One region of the Rossellomorea sp. LjRoot5 genome, then DNA from elsewhere that is predicted to be linked to it. Evidence: predicted binding sites of a transcription regulator. Region 1 holds the regulator's gene; the other holds the start of a gene.
What was found. Region 1 encodes CtsR, which represses protease genes until heat stress. Its sites were predicted from a motif close to ATGGTCAATAAAGGTCAAACA; they were not measured.
Positions count from the first base shown of each region.

Region 1 (10,114 bases):
GATCTTATTCAACACGCGGTATCCTCGTGGATAGATGGCATCATCGTGATGGACATATCCGTGGTATCCGAGTAATTTTAATAGGACATTATCCTCTAACACTTCAGAGTGAACAAGTTCCTGGAACTTATAGAGAAGCTCGAACGGTTTGATATTTCTTTCCAGGGAATAGTCCCTGATGATGAGCATAGCCTCATCTTCAATATCCGCCAACAGTTCATTCATCTGAAGGCGGATCAATCTGCCCTCGACACCCAGCTCGCTGAGATAGGTCAATAACTCATTCTTGATCCTGAGAACCATCTCGAAACGGTGAAGAACCTGCAGTAAATCGCTTTGGGTGACAAGCTCCTCAAACTCAAGTACGGACAGATTAGAAATGCTTTGATCGAGAACCACCTTATATTTCTCCAAGGTTTGGATCGCCTGGTTGGCTTTCGTCAAGATGACAGAGATGTCCTTTAGAGCATATCGGAAATTCCCTTGATACAGGGTGATGACGTTTCTCCGTTGAGAGATGGCAATGACAAGGGCATTTGTTTGTCTCGCGACCCGCTCTGCCGTCCGATGTCTCATACCCGTTTCCGTGGAGGGTACGTACACATCGGGAGCCAACTGTGCGTTTGCCAAAATAATCTTCGTTCCCGCTTCATTCAGAATGATGGCCCCATCCATCTTGGCCAGTTCATACAGGTAGCTGGGAGAGAATGCACAATTGATATGAAAGCCCCCGTCCAGAACAGATTTCACCTTATCATTGTACCCAACAACAATAAGTCCCCCCGTATTGGCTCTCAGCACATTATCAATGCCGTCCCTGATCGGGGCACCCGGAGCAACGAATTGCAGTATATCCGACATGGACTTATCTCTTGCCTTCTTATCTTCCATTTCTTATCCTCCTAAAATAATTGACAGTGCTTCATTGATGTTCGATACCCCCGTGATCTCTATATCAGAAGGAGGCTGCCACCCGCTTAAGTTATTCTGGGGAATAATCACTCTCTTAAAACCCAACTTGGCTGCTTCCTGCACGCGTTGTTCAATTCTTGATACCCTTCTGATTTCACCTGTTAAACCGACTTCACCTATGATGCAATCATGGGCACTGGACGCCCTATCACGAAAACTTGAAGCGATACTTGCAGCGACCGCCAAATCAATCGCCGGTTCATCCAGTTTCACCCCTCCAGCCACTTTCAGATAGGCATCCTGCTGTTGCAAAAGCATCCCTGCCCGCTTCTCCAATACAGCCATGATCAGTGAAACCCGGCTATGATCAATCCCTGTTGCCATCCTTCGGGGGTTGTTAAAACTAGTTGGGGTCACAAGAGCTTGAATCTCCACAAGAACCGGTCTCGTTCCTTCCATCGAGGCAACGACCGTGGAACCTGCCGCACCTTGTGAACGCTCTTCAAGGAATATCTCAGAGGGATTGGCCACTTCCTCAAGTCCCAGTTCCTTCATTTCAAAAATCCCCATCTCATTCGTAGATCCGAAACGGTTCTTCACCGCTCTTAAAATACGATAGGAGTGATGACGTTCCCCTTCAAAATACAGTACGGTATCCACCATATGCTCCAACAAACGAGGTCCTGCAATTGAGCCTTCCTTAGTAACATGCCCTACAATAAAGATGGCAATGCCCTTTGTTTTCCCGATTCTCATCAGTTCAGCCGTACACTCCCTTACCTGGGATACACTACCGGGGGCAGAGGTCACGTCAGGATGAAAGACCGTTTGAATCGAGTCGATGATGACGAAATCCGGTGAGATTTGCTCAATCGTTTGATGAATCAGCTCAAGATTTGTTTCCGCAAATATATATAAATCATCTGATTTCACATGCAGTCGATCTGCCCGGAGCTTGGTTTGCTTGATGGATTCCTCTCCGGAGATGTATAACACCTTCTGCTTCTGATCAGCAAGCTGAGCCGAAACTTGAAGCAGTAAAGTGGATTTTCCGATCCCCGGGTCTCCACCAATCAATATAAGTGAACCTGGTACCACGCCTCCCCCAAGCACACGGTTCAACTCTTTCGACTCGGTCAATACCCTGGGCTCCTGCTTGGTTTCGATGGAGATCAGCTTCTCTGCTTTAGAAGGTCCGGTATTTTCTGAGTGCATAAACGACGTCCTGGGTTTTTTCCCGGTCATCTCAACCTCTTCCACCATCGTATTCCACTCGTTACACCCCGGACATTTCCCCATCCATTTAGCAGACTCATACCCACAAGATGAACACACAAATTTAGTCTTTTTCTTTGCCAATCTATTCTTCCCCTCTTTTACTCTATTTGTACTCCTACCCATTCAGGATAATACCATTTGGAATGATTGTATCCGTTTTATGTATCAGATTCAATCGAAAAGCGGAGCCGGCTTGATCACGTCCGACAAGCATCCATTATGATAAAAGAGGTACACGAAAAACATATACGTGTACCTCTTCATCACCCTTGCTATTATGTCGGAGTATTGGCTGCTTCCTCTTCTTTAACTTTTACAACAAACTCACTGTCTTCTACGTCGATTAAAATATTCTGCCCTGTCAGCACTTTTCCTCTTAATAATTCTTCTGACAGTTTATCCTCTACATGTTTCTGAATGGCCCGACGAAGAGGTCGTGCACCATATTCGGGATCGAACCCTTCATCTGCTATTTTCTCTTTGGCAGCAAGTGAAAGTTCTAAATGAATATCCTGCTCTTTCAAGCGGGTTGTCAATTGGTTGGACATCAATGTCACAATCTCTTTCAAGTGATCTTTTTCAAGGGAATGGAACACGATGATTTCATCGATACGGTTAAGGAACTCAGGTCGGAAAGCACGTTTCAGCTCTTCCATGACCTTTCCTTTCATATCTTTATAATCCTGTTTCCCGTCCTGAATATTGAACCCTACGTATTTATTGCTCTTAAGGGACTGGGCACCAACGTTTGAAGTCATGATCAATACCGTATTCCTAAAGTCTACGGTTCTACCTTTTGAATCTGTCAAACGGCCATCCTCCAGTACTTGAAGGAGAATGTTGAATACATCTGGATGTGCTTTTTCGATTTCATCTAAAAGAACGACCGAATATGGCTTGCGGCGAACCTTTTCCGTTAACTGTCCGCCTTCTTCATATCCTACATACCCTGGGGGTGAACCAACCAAGCGGGAGGTCGAATGCTTTTCCATGTACTCGGACATATCAATACGGATCATCGCATCCTCATCACCGAACATAGACTCGGCAAGCGCCCGTGCCAATTCCGTTTTCCCGACTCCTGTAGGTCCTAAGAAAATGAAGGAACCAATCGGACGCTTCGGATCTTTCAGGCCGGCCCTTGCACGGCGCACGGCTTTTGATACCGCAACGACTGCTTCTGATTGCCCGATGACTCTGGAATGAAGGATTTCCTCTAATTTGAGTAAACGATCCGTTTCCGTTTGGGCCAATTTCGATACCGGTACTCCCGTCCAGTTTGAAACAACCTTCGCAATATCTTCAACAGTCACTTCTGTATTTTCCTGCCCTTGCTTTTCTTTCCATGTGTTCTTTGTTTCTTCCAGCTCTTCACGAAGCTTTTGTTCTGAATCTCTTAGAGAAGCTGCTTTTTCAAATTCCTGGCTTTGAACCGCTGCATCCTTCTCTTTGCGGATTTCTTCCAGCTTTGCTTCGAGCTCTTTCAAGTTTGGCGGCGTCGTATAAGAACGTAAGCGCACCTTAGAACCTGCTTCATCAATTAAATCGATTGCCTTATCCGGTAAGAAGCGGTCTGAAATATAGCGATCAGAAAGCTTCACTGCCGCGTCAATCGCTTCATCCGTAATCGACACGCGGTGATGCGCTTCATACCGATCACGTAACCCTTTAAGGATCTGGACGGACTCTGCTGCCGTCGGCTCATTGACTTGGATTGGTTGGAAACGGCGCTCAAGCGCTGCATCCTTTTCAATATATTTGCGATACTCATCTAATGTTGTGGCACCGATACATTGTAATTCCCCTCGTGCAAGGGATGGTTTTAAGATGTTGGAAGCATCAATGGCTCCCTCAGCCCCACCTGCTCCGATTAAAGTATGGAGCTCATCGATGAAGAGGATGATATTACCCGCCTGACGGATTTCATCCATGACCTTCTTCAGTCGGTCCTCGAATTCCCCGCGGTATTTCGTACCTGCTACAACCGTACCCATATCAAGGGTCATAACGCGTTTGTCGCGCAGGATTTCAGGAACTTCATTGGCGATGATCTGTTGCGCGAGGCCTTCTGCGATCGCTGTCTTACCTACCCCAGGCTCACCAATTAACACCGGGTTATTCTTCGTACGACGACTCAGTACTTCAATTACACGCTGAATTTCCTTGCTTCGGCCAATGACCGGATCCAAGCTGCCTTCACGGGCAATGGCTGTCAAATCACGGGCTAAACTGTCAAGTGTGGGCGTATTGGCATTGGCGTTGCCTCCACCCTGGTGATTGCCTGCATCATTACTGCCAAGCAACTGCAATACCTGCTGTCTTGCTTTATTCAAGCTGACACCCAGATTACCGAGTACCCGGGCGGCCACTCCTTCACCCTCGCGGATCAATCCCAGTAAAATATGTTCCGTTCCTACATATGAGTGACCCAGCTTACGGGCCTCATCCATGGAAAGTTCAATCACTTTCTTCGCACGAGGTGTGTAATGGATCGTTTGAGATTTCTCGCTTCCTTTTCCGATCAACCCTTCGACTTCCTTCTGGATCTTTTCAGGGCTCAGTCCCAATGCTGTAAGTGCCTTGGCGGCGATACCTTCACCTTCGCGGACAAGTCCCAATAAAATATGTTCAGTACCAATATTACTGTGCGACAAACGAATCGCTTCTTCTTGAGCTAATGCCAATACTTTTTGGGCTCTTTCTGTAAATCGACCAAACATCATATTATTTTTCCTCCTCACATGTATCTTTATCTAACTTAATTCGTTCCCGAATCAAAGAAGACCTTCTTATATCTCGTTCATTTGGTCTCAGTGGACCTCCAGAATATTGTTGTAAAAATCCAGGCTGGGTTAAAATCATTAGTTCATTCAATATATTCTTAGATATCACTTTGATGTATCCTAAATCGATTCCAAGTCTGACATCCGATAAACACTTCGCAGCTTCCTTGGACTCAATGATCCTGCTGTGCTCCAGGACCCCAAGAGAACGGAAAATCCTATCTTCTAATTGTATGTTTGACGTTTGAACTAATGCGTCCCTTGCCGTTTGTTCTTTCTCGATGATCTGTTTCACAACACTCAACAAGTCTTCTACGATGTCCTCTTCCGACTTACCAAGTGTCGTTTGATTGGAAATCTGAAAGATATTCCCAAGCGCTTCGCTGCCTTCTCCGTATATCCCTCTTACCACTAACCCCAATTGATTGATCGCAGGAATGATACGGTTTAATTGCTGCGTTAACACAAGTCCCGGCAAGTGCATCATGACAGAAGCCCTGAGTCCCGTCCCCACATTGGTAGGACAAGTCGTTAAGTAGCCATGCTTCTCATCAAACGCAAAGTCAAATTCACCTTCAAACCAATCGTCGATCTGATTGGCTTTCTGTAAAGCTTCCTTCAGTTGCAGACCAGGATATAAACACTGTATTCGAATATGGTCCTCTTCGTTTACCATTATGCTAATATCTTCCTCACTTGATAAAAGGACAGCTCCGTAGTTCGTTTCCTCTGCCAGATTCGGACTAATGAGGTGTTTCTCCATTAATACCCTCTTTTGGAGAGGCTGAATCTCACTTGTAGGTAAAAATTCTAATTCTCCTAAATTCTTTGGATATGATGTAAGTTTCTCCTTTACCTGATTCACGATCTCCCGCGCTTCTTCAGAAGAGTAAAGAGTGGAAAAACGGAAGTCAGTCAGATTCCTCGCTAGTCTTACCCTCGAGCTGAGGACAATATCCGAATTCGGTCCCTCCTCACTCATCCAGGAACTGACGGCATTACTCAGGAACTTCTCAAGACTCATTCTTTATCGCCTCCCTCTTTCTTTATCTCCTTTTCCAGGGAGCGGATTTCGTCTCGGATCTCGGCTGCTTTCTCAAACTCTTCATCCGCAATCATCGTTTGCAATTCAGACTTCAACTGCAACACCTTCTTTTTCACATGGATGGCTCCACCCATACGCTCCGGAACCTTCCCGTGATGTTCGACATTGCCACTATGAACACGCTTTAATACAGGAGTTAGTTCATCTTTAAACGTTTCATAACAATGGGCACAACCAAAGCGACCCACATTTATGAACTGATGAATCGTCATTTTACATTTTTCACACTGTAAAACCTCTGTCTTAGGAATCTCAGTTTCCTTTGCCTGCTTAAATGCAGGAGCTATATTAAGAAGACCTGCCAATAGATTGTTCACAGAAAAGCCGGGAGAAGAATCAAACATAAACATCTCACCCTTATCCTGAGCACATTGCTCACATAAGTGAACCTCTGTCTTTTCCCCGTTTACCACCTTGGTAAAATGAAGGGTCGCAGGTCTTTCATTACACTCTTGACAAACCATCCCATTCACCTCTTTAACCCTTACTCATACTTCAATGTATCCAGCATGGCTCTAAGCATTCTTCCTCTCAGGATATCCCGTTCCGGTAATTCGACCATGATGACCGACCGATCCATCACACTGAGCATGATCTTGGCTTCCCTTTCGGAAATGATCTCTTCTTCCACTAACCGAAAAACAATATCAGCTGCCGTATTCTGGCTGATCGTTTGTGTAATCAGTGCCACCAACTGATCAATCAAGTGAACCTGATCGTGGGCCTTCACCTTCATGATCCGGATGTATCCACCGCCGCCACGTTTACTTTCTACTACATACCCTCGTTCGATGGTAAAACGGGTATTAATCACATAATTAATTTGAGAAGGAACACATTGAAACTTATCAGCGATCTCGCTTCTTTTAATCTCGACTATCTCACTTTCACTCAGTTCTAACACATTTTTTAAATAATTTTCAATGATGTCGGATATGTTCCTCATCAAACCTCCTCCTCATTTTGACTTTGACTATATTTGACTATAATTATACAACCGCGTTTTAAACTTTGCAATTATGAAGTTTGACCTTAGAAGTTTTCCTGTTTAAGGAAGGTTTTAAACGTGTGAAAGTGAGATTGTTGGATAGAAATTTGAAAATGGGGCACTGGGTGGGTGGGAGTTTTGTGAACGGGGAATTGGTGGGAGTCGATTTCAAGAGGATTTAAAGTTTGTGTTGTGTTGTGTTGTGTTGTGTTGTGTTGTGGGTTGCTGGATTGGGTGTTTATGTGATCAATTCTTAATGAAAAGTTTAGAGAATCGTAATTCGAGATATTTTAGTGGTCTCTTTTATAGCAATCCTGCTGATTTGACTGGTGAAATGTGTGTGGCTTTTGATGAATTCGTGTTGATTGCGTCGTTTTCGAAGGTGACTGCGTCATAATTTTATTAATTGCGTCATTTACACCCTTAATTGCGTCATTTTTTCGTTTATTGCGTATTTTTCCAAATAATTACTTTTTATACACTCATCCTTATCTAACAGTGAAACCAAAAAAAGAGTAACCCCTAAGGAGGCCACTGAAAAAGTCCCTCATTTACTAAACAGCGTATCTTTCTTCGAGAAATCGAAGAAAGATACGCTGTTTTCTTGTAAAATGAAGATATTACATAAAAGTGAGGGATTGGATGCTTGACCATCAGTTATCAATGAACGTAAGTCAATTTGGGGGATTGTATGATGTGGTTGTACCTCAAGATCACCTTCTTCGTAAAATCAATAAACTTGTAGACTTCTCCTTTATCTATGACGAATTAAAGGATAAATATTGTCATACGAATGGACGAAACGCCGTCCATCCTATTCGCATATTTAAATATCTTCTTCTAAAGACCATTTATACATTATCCGACGTGGATCTTATTGAAAGAACCAAGGTGGATATGTCGTTTAAGTTTTTCTTAGAAATGGCACCAGAAGACGACGTTATTGATCCCAGTTTATTAGCCTACTTTCGACGTAAGCGATTGGAGGACGAAGACTTACTAGACACATTGATTAACAAAACGGTTGAAATCGCTCTTGAAAAAGGAGTGATTCGATCCAAGTCGGTCATTGTAGACGCTACTCATACAAGTTCCCGTTATAATCAGACTTCCCCTGTCGAAGTGTTGAGAAATCGTTCGAAAAAAGTGCGGAAAATGATTTACTCCATTGATGAAACGATGAAAGAAAAATTCCCGACTAAACCCACGGAGGATACGATTGAAGCTGAGTTGGAATATACTCAAAAGCTAGTGAAAGTCATTGAGAAAGAACCCACATTAACCGATTTCCCAAAAGTAAAAGAACCATTAAATCTACTCAAAGAGACCGTCGAAGATGACTTATTGGAACTTCAACAGTCGGAAGATCCAGACGCACGAGTCGGTCATAAATCAGCGGATTCATCCTTTTTTGGATACAAAACACACTTAGCCATGGTCCAAGAGAGAATCATTACCGCCGCAACGATTACAACAGGTGAAAAAACGGATGGAAAAGAGTTACCTACGTTAATTGAAAAAAGCAAAAAAGCTGGGATAGATGTGAAAGAAGTCATTGGTGATGCGGCTTATTCGGAGAAGAAAAACCTTACGTACGCAAATGAAAATGAGATTGAGTTAATCGCAAAGCTGAACCCTTCTGTCTCTCATGGATATCGAAAAAAGGGAGATGAGTTTGAGTACAATAAAGATGCCGGCATGTACGTATGTCCTGCAGGACATATGGCTATAAGAAAAGCACGACAAGGGAAGAAAAACCAATCCACCAATCAAACGGATACATACTATTTTGATGTGGAAAAATGTAAAAGTTGTCCTTTTCAAGAAGGGTGTTATAAGCTCGGAGCGAAAACCAAATCCTATTCGGTTAGTATTAAATCAGAAGAACATACGAAACAAATTGAATTTCAAAATAGTGAACATTTTAGGGAGAGAGCAAAAGAACGATACAAAATCGAAGCAAAGAATAGTGAACTAAAACACAGACACGGATATGAGATCGCCTCATCGTCGGGTCTAAAAGGCATGCGCATACAAGGAGCCATGGCCATATTCACCACCAATTTAAAACGAATCATTAAATTAATGGATCAATAGAAGGGAGAAAGCCTCCTTTTTCGTCTAAAAAAATGGCCCGTTTGGAAAAATTCACTCCAAACGGGCCATTTTTTATTTAACTATCTCTGAGAGGCCATAGTTCTTCAGTGGCCTCCCCCTAAGAGCTACTCTTTTTCCTATTTGCCTGGCGACGTCCTACTCTCACAGGGGGAGATCCCCCAACTACCATCGGCGCTGAAGAGCTTAACTTCCGTGTTCGGCATGGGAACGGGTGTGACCTCTTCGCCATTATCACCAGACGACTATTCAATTGAAGGGATTGTTCCTTCAAAACTAGATAAAGAATTGATGTCAAGAAAGCCGAATATCGACCCATTGTTGTATCTACTATTACAAGTAGACAGTAATCCAGCTCCGGCGGCTAGAGACTCGAGGTCATTTCAGTTCAATCAGCTGAGGGTAAAAAGCACCCTCTTCTGATTGCCCAGAAATGCTTGTCGTCTCTGTTCAAGCCGCCTCCGCTTTATAATGTGGTTAAGTCCTCGATCGATTAGTATCAGTCAACTCCACATGTCGCCATGCTTCCATCTCTGACCTATCTACCTAGTCATCTTCTAGGGATCTTACTCACTTACGTGATGGGAAATCTCATCTCGAGGGGGGCTTCATGCTTAGATGCTTTCAGCACTTATCCCTTCCGCACATAGCTACCCAGCGATGCCTTTGGCAAGACAACTGGTACACCAGCGGTGCGTCCATCCCGGTCCTCTCGTACTAAGGACAGCTCCTCTCAAATTTCCTGCGCCCACGACGGATAGGGACCGAACTGTCTCACGACGTTCTGAACCCAGCTCGCGTACCGCTTTAATGGGCGAACAGCCCAACCCTTGGGACCGACTACAGCCCCAGGATGCGATGAGCCGACATCGAGGTGCCAAACCTCCCCGTCGATGTGGACTCTTGGGGGAGATAAGCCTGTTATCCCCGGGG
Region 1 covers NZ_CAXUQN020000001.1:4,370,854-4,380,967, forward strand. Annotated here, with positions in the region: gene disA (DNA integrity scanning diadenylate cyclase DisA) at 1-891, opposite strand, end outside; gene radA (DNA repair protein RadA) at 895-2,271, opposite strand; gene clpC (ATP-dependent protease ATP-binding subunit ClpC) at 2,466-4,913, opposite strand; gene ACSQ2E_RS22425 (protein arginine kinase) at 4,915-5,997, opposite strand; gene ACSQ2E_RS22430 (UvrB/UvrC motif-containing protein) at 5,994-6,542, opposite strand; gene ACSQ2E_RS22435 (CtsR family transcriptional regulator) at 6,563-7,024, opposite strand; gene ACSQ2E_RS22440 (IS1182 family transposase) at 7,709-9,163, shown strand; rRNA gene rrf (5S ribosomal RNA) at 9,307-9,423, opposite strand; rRNA gene ACSQ2E_RS22450 (23S ribosomal RNA) at 9,655-10,114, opposite strand, start outside.

Region 2 (10,114 bases), 1.1 Mb from region 1:
GACATAACTAAATCCATTTCCTTTAAAGACGAACAACTAAAAATTAGTGGGTCACTCGCTACACCGCTTTTGATTTCCGTGCAAGACTTCGCTTTCCTCGGGCGGAAGGCGAGCCTCCTCGTCACTGTCGTTCCTGCGGGGTCTCACCTATTCCGCTTTTCCCGTAGGAGTCTTCGTCTTGCACTCCAATCAAAAGCTAGATCCGGCTATATATACTGAATGCTTTAGCAATAATAATAAAAGGGTCATTCATCAAGGTTTTTGTTATTCGTACACAGACTATAGTTTTCGAATGTTCGATTATTTTGGGTCTGTCGAAGCAAAATGAGTCATTCGCATCAGGTTAGATAGAAAGAGAATTTATATAATAAACGCATACGGTCACTGCAACTAAGAGATAAGAGTTGATGTATGCAATAGGTGAAGCAATTTCGACATTACATTGTTATAGTGAAACCTTACGCTTGGAAGTTGATTGGAGCGGAAGGTGCTCGACTCCTGCGGGAAACGCGGGAAAGTTGAGACCCCGCAGGGCAAAGCCCGAGGAGGCTCAACTCACGCCCCGCGGAAAGCGAGCACCTGGAGCGGAAATCAACCACTACTTACTGCATCCAAAAGTAACAATTACGTATACAGGCAAATGATCAGTCCGAACGATTTCGATTTTCAAAAAGAATTTCGAATGATTATTCGGATTTTCTTTTGACTAAACACTTTTGTCCCAGCCTCTTCTCATTTTATTTCACGATAATCTCATCATTTTCAACTGATACGGTCAGTTCCGTTACGCCTTCTTCATCAAGTAGGAAGTCGGCAATCTTATCTTCCACTCTTTCCTGGATCACGCGACGAAGGGGGCGTGCCCCAAATTCAGGGTGATACCCAAGTTCCACGAGCTTATGCTTCGCTTCTCCGTCGATCGTCACGGTAATCCCCTGCTCCTTAAGCTCAGCCTTCAACTCGTTCAGCATCAGATCAAGAATTTGAAGCAGTTCTTCTTTTTCAAGAGATTCGAATTCAATGATACTATCGAATCGGTTCAGGAACTCCGGCTTAAAGTAGGCACCAAGCGATTGAAGAATATTCGTTTCTTTAATGGCATCCGTGCCTCCGGTATTGAAACCGACGACGGCTTCCTTCTTATCCGTCACCCCAGCGTTACTTGTCATGATGATCACAGTCTCTTTAAAGCTCACCGTTCTTCCCTGGCTATCTGTAAGACGGCCGTCTTCGAGAATTTGCAGGAACATATGCTGAACATCCGGGTGTGCTTTTTCAATTTCATCCAGAAGTATGATAGAGTAAGGATTTCTCCTCACTTTTTCCGTCAGTTGACCGGATTCTTCGTGACCCACATAACCAGGAGGGGATCCGATCAGTTTAGACACAGAGTGTTTCTCCATATACTCACTCATATCAAGTCGGAGCATGGAATCTTTAGATCCAAACAACTCTTCAGCTAATGTCTTCGTTAATTCTGTTTTCCCGACACCTGTCGGTCCGACAAATAGGAATGTTCCGATCGGACGGTGCTTCGCTTTCAAGCCTGCCCGGCTTCGTCGGATGGCTTTCGCCACTTTTTTCACGGCTTCACCCTGTCCGATCACTTTATGAGCGAGGTTTTCTTCAAGGGATTTCATCCTCTTACGATCAACACTTTGAAGCTTTCCTACAGGGATGCCTGTTTTGGTCTCAATGATTGACTGAATCAAGTCCTTTTCTACAAGTGCCTTTGAATCAGCAAATTCCTGGCCAAGCTGTTTCTCCAAGGATGCTTCCTCGTCCCTTAGGATCGCTGCCTGCTCATAGTTTTCTTCTTTCGTTGCCTGCTCTTTCTTCATTCTTACTTCATGTAATTTTTTGTGAATGGCTGTTTTATCCTTGCCTTCAGATAGAAGGTTCACTTTTGAACCTGCCTCATCCATCAGATCAATCGCTTTATCCGGCAGGAATCGGTCCTGTATATAACGATGTGACAATTTTACACAAGCCTCGATGCTCTCATCTGTATATTCCACCCCATGATAGTCTTCATAGCGGTTTTTTAAACCCTTGAGAATTTCGATGGCTTCTTCCGGAGTGGGCTCATTGACCAAAACCTGCTGGAAACGGCGTTCGAGTGCCGCATCTTTTTCGATTTGACGATACTCTTTAAGGGTTGTCGCCCCAATCACCTGCAGGTCACCACGGGCCAACGCCGGTTTTAGAATATTCCCTGCATCCATGGATCCTTCTGCAGAACCTGCCCCCACCAATTGATGGATTTCATCGATGAACAGCATGACGTTCTCACGATTTTGCAATTCACTGATGATGGCTTTCAACCGTTCCTCGAATGATCCCCGTACGCCTGTACCAGCAGTCAAGGAAGCAACATCCATCACATATACTTCTTTGTTTAGTAATTTTGACGGCACATCACCTGCTACGATTTTACGTGCCAATCCTTCCGCAATGGCTGTTTTCCCGACGCCGGGCTCACCGATCAGTACCGGATTGTTTTTATTGCGGCGGTTCAGGATTTCAATCACACGATCCACTTCTTTGTCACGACCGATAACTGGATCAATCAAGCCGGCTTTGGCTGCTCCAGTGACATTACGTCCGAACTGATCGAGGATGCCGTTTCCGCCATTCCCACTTTTCGCTTGAGCTGATGAAGATGGCTGTTGTTGGTTTTGGAATCCGTGATTAGGACTTCCGCCCATGCTCATACCTTTGAACAACTCATCAAACGGGAATCCTCCCTGAATGCCAGAAGGGGTTTGCTGCTTTTGAAAGCAAGCAGAACACATTTTCATACTGGATTTCTTACCATTTTGTTGCGTATACACTTCAATCGTTGCTTGATTGTGCTGACATACTTGGCATTTCATGAAACATGACCTCCTGTTGTCTTGTTATATATAAATGGGTTTGTTAATTGGTTTATGGTTAAGGTCAAATCAAAACTTGACTATGTTTGACTTTGACTTTATTTGACCTTATAAATACAGTATACTTTGACCTTTTTTGACTTTCAATATTTTTGCTTATGGAAATTTTTGATTGGATTCCAATTTCCCGTTGATTGAAGAGTATAGTAGAGCGAAATAGAGAAATCAAATAATTGATTTATTGATATTCCACTCCTGAAAAACACAAAAAAAGCCGGCATGTCAGCCGACTCTATTAATACCAATGCTCCCAGTTGTCTTTGTAGCACTCATGCTTCTTTTTATGGCAAGTGCATTTTTTTATCTTCTTCAGTTCGTCCAGAATTTCTTTTAGAAGATCTTTGATATCTTGATGCTTGTCTTTTTTACAGTCATCATGTTTGTAGGATTCAGATTGTTTTTTATACATACGCTGTTTCACCACCTTTTCAACCATTGGAAGAATATTCACCATGTTTGCCATGGCCCCTAAGTTTCCAAGTGAACCTAGTGCATCAAGAGAACTCTTTCCTTCCGAACCTAACAGTCCTTTAAGATGATCCTCATTCAGTAATGAACTTAACTTATCTTTTGCCGTTTCCAGATCCAGTTTACTTGCATCTTCTTTTGTGTATTGGTTGATTAAATCCATAAGTCCTTCTAGTGGATTATTTTTTTCACTCATCTATTTCCCCTCCATCTTTTTGCAAATTTCAATGTAATGGCATTCCTTGAAGACCCGTCTCCAAGGAATGATCAATCTTTAAATCTTAGCTAATTGCACTAACGGCAAGTAGAACCAAAATGGCGATTCCAACAATCAATGCTGCTAGAGGGTTAATTGCAAGTAGTACTAGAAAAGCTACAATTAACAGAACTAATAGCAAGCTGTAAAAATCAAATTCGTCATGAGAATGACCGGCACCCATCCATAATCACCTCACTTATTCAGTACTTGTAAATCACCTTACATGACTATCTTATGTATGTATTGCTAGTTTCGAATGATATAAACGTCTATTTGCTAGTAAAAAGGGCTATTTAATCCATAAAAAAAAATGCTAGACCTGGAAGCAGGTCTAGCATTTCCCCGTTAATATTTCTACTATTTTTGCCTTTATACTAATTCACGATTCCAATGGCGATGTTCCGCGATGGCTGCGGTGAACTCCTTGGCAAATGACTTCATGTCTTCCCCGGTTACAACCCCTGAACCCTTCACACCTGCTTCTTCCAGCCAGTGTAAACCTTCATGGGTGGCACCGATCGGTTTAAAGTGAGAATACGCTTCTTTTACAAAGTAGGTGGTATCTTGTGAGAATTTCTTATCTACGTTTTCTCCACCTACTACGTATAGGCTGTCGAATAAGACCGATTCTCCCGTTAAGAATGTATGGTCCACTTCAAGCTCTGTACCGTCATCACCTTTGCGCGTCCCCAGCTTGTCACTTATGATTTCAGGCAGAATTCCTTCTTCTTCAAGAGCAGAGAGAACACGGTTTACTTCTTCTCCTTTGAAGCCATTTCCAACGATGACACCCACTTTACGGGTAGCCGGCTTCTTTTTCGTATTTTCCTGACTTAATGCCGGGGATGATTTCGTTACCTTCGATCCTTCTCCTTCAGGTACTTCTATATTGATCGCTTCTGCAAAACCTTTTGCCAGGTCCATACTGACGTTTGCAAACATATCGACGATCTGCTTCTGAACCGATTTGCTTTTCACTTTCCCCAGTTCAAAACTGAAGGCTTGAATGATATGCTCCTTCTCAGGTTTACTCATGCTGTTCCAGAATAGTGTCGCCTGTGAGAAGTGATCCTTGAAGCTTTCACTTCTTGTACGTACTTTCCTGCCTTCCATCTTTTCCTGATAGTGTGTGTACCCGCCTTCTTCCTTCGAAGCAGGAGCCGGTGTATTATGGGCCAGTGAATTGTTATGATAGCTCACCTGCCCTTTATTAATTGTATGGCGGCCATATCCATCACGTTGGTTATTGTGGAAAGGGCACACAGGTCTATTAATCGGAAGCTCGTGGAAGTTCGGTCCTCCAAGACGAATCAATTGTGTATCTGTATAAGAGAATAAGCGTCCCTGCAACAACGGATCATTGGAGAAATCGATTCCAGGCACCACAGATCCAGGATGGAATGCCGCCTGCTCCGTTTCGGCAAACACATTGTCCACATTGCGGTTCAAGGTCATTTTCCCGACGATCTTCACAGGGATTTCCTCTTCAGGCCATAACTTCGTAGGATCAAGGACATCAAAGTCAAAGTTAAACTCATCTTCTTCTTTTATGAGCTGAACACCCAGCTCATACTCCGGATAGTCCCCTCCCTCGATGGATTCGTATAGATCACGGCGGTGGAAATCAGGGTCTTTCCCGTTAATCTTCTGTGCTTCATCCCAAACCAGTGAGTGTGTTCCGAGTACCGGTTTCCAGTGAAATTTCACAAAATGAGCTTTGCCTTCTTCGTTCACAAGGCGGAATGTATGAACACCGAAGCCTTCCATCATACGGAAGCTGCGGGGAATCGCCCGATCGGACATGGCCCACATCACCATATGAGCGGATTCCTGATTGTTCGCGATAAAGTCCCAGAATGTGTCGTGGGCAGAAGCAGCCTGAGGCATTTCATTATGTGGTTCAGGTTTAAGGGCATGAACTAGATCCGGGAATTTGATTGCATCCTGAATGAAGAATACGGGAATATTGTTCCCTACCAAATCATAATTCCCTTCTTCTGTATAAAATTTAGTGGCAAATCCCCGTGCATCGCGCACAGCCTCCGCAGAGCCCCTGGATCCCGCCACTGTGGAAAAGCGTACGAATACAGGTGTCTTCGTCGACGTGTCCTGAAGAAATTTAGCCCTTGTATATTCTTTCATAGAGTCATAGAGTTCGAACTCTCCATGTGCCGCAAATCCGCGTGCATGAACAATCCGTTCAGGGATGCGTTCATGGTCGAAGTGGGTCATCTTCTCACGGAAGTGGAAATCCTCCATTAAAGTAGGTCCACGCTCTCCGGCTTTCAGTGAAAACTCATCCTCTGATACCTTCAGCCCTTGATTAGTTGTAAGATGCTTTCCTTCGTCATCCACTCTATACTGTTCAAGCTGTTCATCTTTACTTTCACCATTCACCTTCGTACGACGATCGTCTCCCATTCTTTCATCCCTCTCATGTTTATTAATGTTTACTATGTAAAACATTCTGGTAATCTAGTACCCTTGATGAGTTGTTCTAAACATTTATTGGAAAGTTCGCGATCCATGATTTTTAAAATTTTTCCATTTCTCTCTTTACTGCGTAACATTGTTCTGTTAAACTAAATCTACAGTAACGTAACAATGTTTTGTTGCGAAAAGAGGTGAACCCTCATGGAAACAGATCTTATTTCTAAAAAGGAAGTACTGGAACTGACCGGAATATCCTACGGACAGCTTTACCGTTGGAAACGAAAGAATATCATCCCTGAAGGCTGGTTCATCAAGAAATCCAGCTACACCGGTCAGGAGACGTTCTTTCCAAGGGAAAAGATGCTTGCACGGATCGATACAATCAAAGAAATGAAAGATGATTACTCCCTGGATGAGCTCTCGGATTTCTTTTCACCCAATCCCGCAAGGATCGAAGTCAGTGAAAAAGAGCTATCGTCCCACAACATCCTTTCAGATCACACCATGGCTTTTTGTACATCGCTATTACCAGTAAAGAACGCTTACGAATTCAAGGATATCTTAAATATGATGATTATCGAAAAGTGCCACAGGTTAGAAATCCCTAAAGAAGCTCAGCAAACCCTTTATCTTTTTCTTCATGAAAAGTTTACACCACTGAAAGAATCTTCCCTTGAACTGATCGGTATCCAAAAAGGTGAGGCGCATATGTGGATGCTCCTGCCCCTCCCTTCAGATTTCCTGGTCGACCATACGGCTCAAGTCGTGGCGAGATTCGATTTACAACAAATGACGGAAGAATTGAAAATCACGTTAACGAATACGAAGGGGATCTGACGTCCCTTTAATTGGAGGAGAAATGCATGAATACAGTGGAAAAGAAAAAGCTTCATGACTTGAAGATCAGCGGGTCCGGAACATCCGGCGGCGGCCAATTTGATGAAGTAAAGATCAGTGGAAGCGGAAAAATCGCAGGTGATATTGACTGCCATGAAATGAGAATATCGGGTTCAGGCACCGTTGCAGGTGATGTAAGAGCAGGCTTGATCAAAACAAGCGGCTCTTCCTCCATCGAAGGAGATACGAAAGCCGAAACGATTACAACAAGCGGGAGTTCCAAATATGAAGGGTCCGTGATGGCATCCGAAATGACGATAAGTGGATCCAGTAAGGTGAACCGGGATCTTATCGTCGAAAAATTCAAGGTGAGCGGATCATGCAAGGTAGGCGGAAAAATCCAGGGCGGATTGATCAGAGCGAGCGGATCTTTAACGGTTGGAGAGGATTGTGAAGTCGAAACCTTCTCATCTTCAGGATCTGTGCACATCGATGGATTGCTGAACGCCGACAACGTCCAGATTGAAATCAACCATGAATCTTCCATTAAAGAAATTGGAGGCGAAAAAATTTCAGTGACTCACCACCATTCAAGCAAACTAATCAAACAGGTAGTAAACTTCTTTCTGCAAAAGGAAGATTACTTATCTTCTGAACTAATTGAAGGTGACGAAGTCTATCTTGAAAATACGAAGGCGAAACTCGTTCGCGGAAAACACGTCGTGATCAGGGAGAATTGTGAAATCGATGCGGTTGAATACTCCGGCACCCTCGATGTACACAAGGACAGCTCCATCAGAAACAAAGTGAAAATCTGATATAACAGTGACAGGGAACGGCGCGACCCTCCCTGTTTTTCCGATTATCCCCACACTGTTTACATCCCCTTAATCCCCACATAATTGAAATTTCATATTTTTATTCTGAATGTTCTGCTATATTAATAGGTATATAGTACAATCCTGCGAGGATATTGGAGGGCTTTATGGAACGTTTGACGGATCATCTCATCATCATCTCTTTCGATTGTTTATCTGCCTTGGACTTTCCCATCCTAAAAGAACTTCCCCACTTCAAGGAGCTGCTTGCACATGGATCTTACTGCAAAGGGGTTGAAACCATCTATCCTTCTGTCACGTATCCCTGTCACGCAACGATTGTAACCGGAAAGTACCCTAATCGTCATGGTGTGGTGAATAACACACTCCTCCAGCCTGGGAGGGAGTCACCGGACTGGCATTGGCACCGGAATTCCATCAAGAGTACTACCCTCTATGATGAGGCCAGGAAGGCGGGGATGACCACGGCGGCCCTCCTTTGGCCGGTGACAGCTAAAGCGGATATAGATTACAATATGCCGGAAATCTTCGCCAATCGACCTTGGCATAATCAAATCCTCGTTTCACTTTTGAATGGCAGTCCCCTCTTCCAACTGCAGATGAATCGTCTTTTTGGCCATATGCGCAAGGGTCTGAATCAACCTGAACTGGATGATTTCGTCCTTGAAGCGACGATTGAAACAATCAAAAGGAAACCAGACTTATTGCTTGTGCACTTTACGGACCTTGATACCAATCGGCATTACCACGGTTTTTCTTCTGAAGAAGCACATGCTGCCCTCCGCCGCCATGATGACAGATTAGGAAGAATCATAGGAGCATTAAGGGAAAACGGAATGTATGATAAGTCGACGATTGTGGCCATAGGTGATCATAGTGCCCTCGATGAATCGAAGGCCGTCCAACTCAACATCCTTCTTAAGGAAAATGGATTCATCACTGTAAACCGCCGCGGGAAGGTGACTGACTGGAAAGCCTATTGCAAAGGGTGTGATGGTTCTGCCTATGTATACACAAAGGATCCCGTTTCGACTCAAGAAGTGAAGTTGCTTTTGGAACGGTTACAACCAGACCCTTCAAAAGGAATCGAATCCGTACTCACAGGAGAAGAAGCTGCCGGGAAAGGGGCCGATGAACACTGTGCGTTTATGCTCGAGGCCCGACTCGGCTATTATTTCAAAGATGCACTGGATGGATCCTTTATTCATACGATCACTCCGGAAGATGTGAAGGATAAGCGTTATACGTACGGCTCCCACGGCTATTCTCCGGAAAAGGAGAACTACTCCACGATCTTCATGGCGGCGGGAAAAGGAATTCGTCCTCACCTCGAGATTCCTTCCATGGGTCTCATTGATGAAGGACCGACATTTGCTAGATTGCTCGGACTCACCTTAGAAGATATTGACGGAAAAACGATTGAAGAAGTATTGGATATCTAAAGAAGATTCTGTTTCCTTAGGGGGAAAAACCATGAAACGTTTTTCAAAAGAAGAAAGTAGCTGGATTTTTTATGATTGGGCCAATTCAGCGTATTCCATCATCATATCTACCGCCGTCTTTCCGCTCTTCTATAAAGCGGCCGCTACAAATGCAGGTGTCAGTGCCGCTAATTCAACGGCCTATTTGGGATACACCATTGCCATTGCGACCTTCATCCTGGCCATGATCGGTCCCATACTTGGTACCATCGCCGATTATGAGGGATATAAGAAGAAGTTCTTTACCTTCTTTTTTGCACTGGGTGTGACATTCACCCTCCTCCTCGCTTTCGTCCCGAGTGATCAATGGCTGCTCCTTTTAGTCTTTTATACAGTTGCAGCAGTCGGCTCAGCCGGTTCGAACGTCTTCTATGATGCCTTTCTGACCGATGTTACGACGGAAGAACGAATGAACCGTGTATCGTCCCGGGGATTCGGATTAGGGTATATCGGAAGCACAATCCCGTTCATCTTAAGCATCGCCATTATCATCTTATCCCAGAATGGGACCCTTCCCATCTCCGTCACCGTCGCCAGTAAGATTGCCTTTGTGATTACCGCTTTATGGTGGGGTCTCTTCTCTATACCGCTATTAAAGAATGTACATCAGCGCTACTTCATCCAACGGGAAAAAAGCCCGGTCGCGAACAGCTTCAAACGTCTTGGCAAAACGATGAAAGAAGTCAGGAAATACCGTGCCCTATTTCTATTCCTGCTTGCTTACTTCTTTTATATTGACGGGGTCGGCACCATCATTACGATGTCCACGGCGTACGGATCGGATCTTGGGATCACCTCCACCAACCTTTTGATCATTCTATTTGTGACCCAGGTGGTGGCTGGACCTTTTGCGATCCTATA
Region 2 covers NZ_CAXUQN020000001.1:3,276,866-3,286,979, forward strand. Annotated here, with positions in the region: gene ACSQ2E_RS16790 (ATP-dependent Clp protease ATP-binding subunit) at 738-2,876, opposite strand; gene ACSQ2E_RS16795 (hypothetical protein) at 3,172-3,600, opposite strand; gene ACSQ2E_RS16800 (catalase) at 4,033-6,084, opposite strand; gene ACSQ2E_RS16805 (DUF4004 family protein) at 6,298-6,933, shown strand; gene ACSQ2E_RS16810 (polymer-forming cytoskeletal protein) at 6,960-7,751, shown strand; gene ACSQ2E_RS16815 (ectonucleotide pyrophosphatase/phosphodiesterase) at 7,919-9,214, shown strand; gene ACSQ2E_RS16820 (MFS transporter) at 9,246-10,114, shown strand, end outside.
Region 2: a site for CtsR is predicted at 3,000-3,020, ahead of ACSQ2E_RS16790 (ATP-dependent Clp protease ATP-binding subunit). Genes of this name have one in related genera too.